Regions from separate parts of the Lysinibacillus sp. GbtcB16 genome, predicted to be linked through region 1. Evidence: predicted binding sites of a transcription regulator. Region 1 holds the regulator's gene; the other holds the start of a gene.
What was found. Region 1 encodes LexA, which represses DNA repair genes until DNA is damaged. Its sites were predicted from a motif close to CGAACATATGTTCG; they were not measured.

Region 1 (3,203 bases):
TTCCACAGCACGACGCATACCTCTGCGAATTTTTGCATTATGGATTCTACGTTGATATTCTTCTACAATTGCTAAAATCTCTAGTAGCATCGTATCCATTTCGTTTAACTGGACTGGTCCTGCATCACGCATCGAATAAACATCTGTTGCTGATTTTTGTAATAGATGCAATACTGCCATTCTTGCATTTCCACGACCTAAACGAGTTTCATCTTGTACAAAAAGAGCTTTTATTTCCTTCTCTTTTATAAAATCAAGCATTTCCAGTAAGCCTTCGCGTTCAACATCATAACCGCTATGCTTATCTTTAAAAACACCCTTTACTTCATAGCCTTGCTCTTTAGCATAGCGCACTAATTCTTCTTGTTGGCGCTCTAATGAGGAGCTTTGCGTTTCTTTTTCAGTACTTACTCGGCAATAGACAACAGCCGTCATTTGATTATTTTTCATTGTTCGTTTCTCGCAATTTCAATAGTTTTGATGGGACTGGCTTGATCACTCAAAACTGGAATGACTAGAGATTTACCTGCCACGATTTTAATGTCTGCTAACTCATTTTCTGATTTGACAAGCTTAATCCAATCTTCTTTACTCATTTTACCACGGTATTGTTCTGCTAACGACCACAAGCTATCCCCATGTTCGATTTGAATTTCAGCGTAATTAACATCCCCCGGATCAGTGATGTAAAGGTAACTTGCGAAGAGTAAGCAAGCACCTAATAATATAGTGATATGTGTATTTTTCTTTAACCATGTCATCATTATAACCTCATTTCTAGAATGTTTGTTCGGAATGTATGTTCTCATAATAAAGCGAACAAACGTTTTTGTCAAACACTTTTCGAACCTATGTTTGCATACGTGTTCGCATTCTGTTATACTATCAAATAAGAAGATTGATATTAGAAAAAAGAGGTGAGCAATCATGAAAAAAGTATCGAAAAGACAAGAGGACATATTAGCGTTCATTAAAGACGAGGTACGAGCTAAAGGGTATCCGCCATCAGTCCGTGAAATCGGGGAAGCTGTTGGACTTGCTTCAAGTTCAACTGTTCATGGTCATTTGGCTCGATTAGAACAAAAGGGTTTTATTCGTCGAGATCCAACAAAGCCACGTGCTATTGAAATTCTTGAGCCTGAGGAATCTATCCAAAAGCAACATGTCATCCATGTACCACTTGTAGGGAAGGTGACAGCAGGTTCTCCTATTACAGCTATCGAAAATATTGAAGAGTATTTCCCACTGCCAGATACATATGGCACGAGTGAGGATCAGTTATTCATGCTAGAAATTATGGGTGAATCGATGATTGAAGCGGGAATTTTAGATGGTGACTTAGTGATCGTAAAGCAAAAGTCAACAGCCATTAACGGAGACATTGTTGTAGCCATGACAGCTGAGGATGAAGCTACTGTAAAACGCTTCTTTAAGGAAAAAAACCATTTCCGCTTACAGCCTGAAAATTCTTCAATGGAACCGATTATCGTCGATCAAGTATCAATTTTGGGACAAGTTGTTGGTCTTTATCGCCGTGTACATTAATTAAATGAGGGTTTGAGGATTGTGTTCCTTCACTGAGCATATATCCTCTTTTTTACGCAAAAAAAGAATCCACAAACTATTGGATTCTTTTTACAATGACCTCTCTATGCCTCTTTTTTAAATTTCAAACTTGCTTCAACAAACGCTGCAAATAACTTTTGTGCATGCTGATCTCCCGCTATAGCCAATTCCTCTGGGTGCCACTGCACAGCCAAACAGAATGGTAATTCCTCGTGCACCACTGCTTCAATAATGCCATCACTTGATTTCGCCGCTACTTTTAAATTCTCCGCTAGTACATTCACTGACTGATGATGAAAAGAATTGACGGCAATTTTCTCTTGTTCCAGAATAGTCGCTAATAAATTCTCCGCAATAATTTGTACATAATGCGTTGCTACTGACCTACCAGCTTGTTGCATATGTTTGATTAGCTTCGTACTATAATGGTCACTATCAATGTCCTGATATAACGTCCCACCTAATGCAACATTTAATATTTGGATACCCCGACAAATGCCGAAAATAGGCATTTTCCGTACAAATGCAGCCTCAATTAATGCTAATTCCACGGCATCTCTAGCTGGATGAATTTTACCTAGCTTTGGTGAAGGCTCCGCTCCAAATAGGAAAGGATGTACATCATAGCCTCCAGAGAGCAATAAGCCATCTGTAAGGGCTAAAATTTGAGCAGCATCTTCCTCCACACCTAACGGAATAATAAGGGGGATACCGCCCGCCTCAATAACACTTTTGCTGTAAGCAGCATTTAAATGAGCTGATAAATCATCTTCTACAAAAGCTGTAATTCCAATAATCGGCTTCACTTGATTCCCCTCCACAGAATTGAAGATTAAACACTTACCAATAACCTAAATACCAATTGATGAACGAATCTCCGTAGAAATAAACAATCGTAGCGGCTAATGCAATAGATGGACCAAAGGGAATAGGTGTTTGTCTTCCTTGTTTACGCTTTAATAAGACAACTATTCCGATTATCATACCAATGAAAGCGGCAAAAAATAAAGTCAACAGCGTATGAATAGTGCCGAGAACGAGACCAATTAAAAAGAAGAATTTAATATCTCCCCCTCCCATTCCACCTTTCGATAAAACCGCAATACTGTATAATATGCCAAAACCAACGAGTGCACCCACTAGGCTGTCCCACCAAGGTGTTAAAGGTGACAGTACACGTCCTATGACCAAAAAAGGCAAAAAGAATAATAGAATCTTATCTGGAATTAACAGATAGGTAAAATCTGAAACAACTATAATGACTAACAATGAGATAAACGATAAAGCTACTATAAATTCTAAGCTCCAGTTTAGCTCCAAATAAGCAAAGGCAAATAATCCCCCAGTTAACAATTCTATCGCTGGATATAACCAAGAAATTTTAAAACCACAGCCTCGACATGTTCCTCTTAAAAACAGATAAGACAATACTGGCACTAAATCAAGAGCCGTCAATTGTCTCTGACAGCTCGTACAATGGGAGGAGGGATATACAAGAGACTCCTTCCGCGGCACACGTAAGCCAACTACATTATAAAAAGAGCCAAAGACTAGACCAACTAGAAAAATGATAATTGTATAAGCCATTTCCAAATTTATGTCCTCCTAAACCAATAGGCGCCCATACACAATAAGTA
Region 2 (3,203 bases), 1.4 Mb from region 1:
TTTACTCAGTTCAATCAATTTAGACCCAAGTATAGCATAGCGCATATGGAGTTCCCCATATTTGGCAAGATGCTTTTTCTTTACTGACAGTTCCAATGCTTGGCTTACAGCAAGTAAGGAGGAAGCAATATTCATAGATAAAATGGCACTAATTTCACTATCATTAATGATGGATTTTCCACGTATATCCGTCATTTTCATTTTACTGTAGGCCATAGTTGCAGTGGGGGCAAGAACCCCATTTTCCTTTAATAATAATGTCAGCTGTTTATTTTCCTCTTTTAAACATTGAATGAATTCCAAAATCATAATCTTTAATTTTTTATCTCGGGTATGGTTAAAAAAGGCATGGCTTGAAGCAATATAGCTTTGATTGACACCGAGCTGCGACCAAAGCCTAAACATCTCCTTAAATTGTAATGATGCTAGTTTGTCATTTATCATCGTTATTGTGACACTTCCTAACTCCTAGTATTTATCTAAGATTAGGATGGAACAGTTTATGACATTCTATTCATCTTTTACAATAAAAGTTTAATACAAGTGGCATTTTAATAATAGGTGCCATACGGATACATATTTGGGGAAGGGTAATGGTATGGATATGGATATGGGTATGGGGTTGGGTATGGACATGGTTTCATGGATGGCTTCTTGTGCTTGCATGAAGAATTATCGGTTGCCGATTCCACTCGATTACAGCCTTTTGGTGGCCCAATATAAGTAGATGGAACAATCGGTGCAATGGTTTTCTTCCATTGTTCCTCATCTAAACAATAGGTATGCGCCATAATATTGGCAGGTGTAAATTTCAATATATCGGAGCCTAAAATTACCTCTGGTGTTGGAGCGTCAAAGATAGCAAGTAAATGGGTGTTATCTTCTGTGGCAATCTCATAATGCCACCAGCCTTGTGGGATATTGGCTACTTGCCCAGGCTTAATCGGGTAGTTTTGAAGTTTTTTTGTAAAGGGATTTAATAGGGAAACCGTTGCTGCACCAGAAATACAATAGACAAGCTCAGCTGCATTTTGGTGATAGTGTGGCTCAATGACATTGTCTTTACTTAAAAAAATATCCAGTAAAGATGTATTTTCTAATGTATTTAATTGTTCTACGCCAAGGATATTAATGTAATTTCGTGCATCTTTTTTAAAAAGCGTACTTTTGTTGACATCAAATTTGAACTCTGCAGAAGGCGATGTATAATCGACATTTGTGTTAATACTTACATCCTTTCTCACTAAAATTGTGATATTCATCATCATCACAGATTATGATTGAAATGTTTATAGACTTATACAAATGCCTAGCGTTCGTTTAGAACTCTTAGCAAGCTTGGACTAGAGGAATTGTATTAAATTACCACTCCTATTAAAGAACGTATGTGCGTATAATAAAATAGAACATATGTTTTGTTTTAGGGACGGCGTGGAAGTCTTAGCAAAGCAGACATGACTGTCAATGTTGAAATTTTCTCGCAAACGTCCCCCATAACTAAGCTGAAAGGGTGAGACAAGATGATGAAAGATCGAGGAGCTATGAAATGGACATCGATGATGCTTCCAGAGCATTTACTGCTTTTGAAAAAGTGGAAGCAAGAGGTACTGACAGAACCACCACGGGAACGTGCAGAATGGGAACTGGAGGAATTACAGCAAACCATCACACGTGCATTAATAGGCCGTAACTATATTATGTTAACTATTTGGGAAGAGGCTAATTTTGTGCAATATGGTGGCATTATTAAAGAGATGAATGAGATGGAACTATTGCTAGAAACGATTACAACAACGAAACATATTGCAATGAAGTATATTTATGCTGGCTATATTGAGGTGGATGGCAATAGTGGTATTTAATGCAAAATCGAGAGGGTGAATTTAGTGCCTAATAATGAAGGGTACGAATGACAGCGGATGACAAAGTCACTCATTTGAACATCGAAAATGAGTGACTGTCTCCTTAAAGGTGCAATTGCATCACTATTTGCTCACCAATTGGTCCCATTCGTCTTTCACCATTATCTTCAAAACCTACATTGAGATACAAATTCTGCGCAGCAATGTTTTTGTGATTTACCACTAACACTACTTCGTTAAATTCTTTAAATTCATGCTTGACAAAGTCAGCCAGTAAAAGCATTGCTTTTTTTGCATAACCCTTACCTTGCTGTTTATGATCCATAGATAAAGCGGTAAGTAACATCGCCTGTGGATTGCTAGAATATTCCTGTACTCTTTCAGTTGTATGAAGTACGAAAAAACCAACAGGTATTTTATTACTTAAAATCACAATAGGGTACTGTCCCACTTTTTCGATAGTAATCTCTTTTGGTAAGGCAGTAAATTGGTGCTGTTCTACGGGCAGTTCAAACTCATTTAACTGGTCTGCATAGTCTTCTGAAAAATGTACTAATTCAATGTTAATTGTGTCTTGCATAAACAAGCCTCCTTTTTTATTATTGTATATGCAGAACAAACGTTCGTCAAGAAGGCTTGTTTAATAATCAGGCAAGCTGGCGTTCTTTTGCTTTATAAATTACCAAAAAATAAAATAAAAGAAATACTCACAATTAGAATCAGTGTTAAAGCCATTGTCACAATACCCCTCAGCAAGGTCGCTAAATTCCTGACATCTTTCATTCCGACAACACATAGGTAGAAGCATACGATTGACAATAGCAATGTTAGTGTCAATGGGTGAAGGTGGACATAGGTGACAAAAAAGTCTTTTAAGGAACCGGACAGAAAAAATAATAGGATGCAACCTAAAGATAAAATAAAGGACCAAAAATTTAAATTAATGCCCATTTGTTTTCCTCCTCTCTACTAAAACGATAGTTCTAGAAATTCTATAATAGAGTAAAAGGATGCAAAAAGAGGCCACTTGGATGAAAGTGACCCCTAGAACCAATAAAGGAGTGTCATGTAAAGTAGAAAGAACTTTACAATACTATTATTATGTTAAGTTATCATTTGGAGATAGTTATCTATCTTCTATGGTGTAAGAAATATATTTTATTATCTCATAACAGGTTAGAATTGGGGAAGGGGGAATAAAAATAAACAGAAGTTAAAGCCTTCATATGACCATTAGCAAATGAAGCTTGCACCAACAATCATGAGAAGAATGAATAGAACAACGATGAGCACGAAAGTTGAACTGTTACCACTGCCATCATTTCCGCCACAATAATTATT

Region 2: a site for LexA is predicted at 1,379-1,392, ahead of KVT27_RS10550 (YolD-like family protein). Genes of this name have one in related genera too.

The regions. Positions count from the first base shown of each region.
Region 1 covers NZ_JAGXJV010000001.1:610,012-613,214, reverse strand. Annotated here, with positions in the region: gene KVT27_RS02985 (YneB family resolvase-like protein) at 1-450, opposite strand, end outside; gene yneA (cell division suppressor protein YneA) at 447-761, opposite strand; gene lexA (transcriptional repressor LexA) at 928-1,545, shown strand; gene KVT27_RS02970 (gamma-glutamyl-gamma-aminobutyrate hydrolase family protein) at 1,650-2,372, opposite strand; gene KVT27_RS02965 (prepilin peptidase) at 2,407-3,159, opposite strand.
Region 2 covers NZ_JAGXJV010000001.1:2,059,077-2,062,279, reverse strand. Annotated here, with positions in the region: gene KVT27_RS10560 (DUF3231 family protein) at 1-444, opposite strand, end outside; gene KVT27_RS10555 (cupin domain-containing protein) at 552-1,268, opposite strand; gene KVT27_RS10550 (YolD-like family protein) at 1,521-1,862, shown strand; gene KVT27_RS10545 (GNAT family N-acetyltransferase) at 1,966-2,442, opposite strand; gene KVT27_RS10540 (hypothetical protein) at 2,535-2,813, opposite strand; gene KVT27_RS10535 (YjcZ family sporulation protein) at 3,096-3,203, opposite strand, start outside.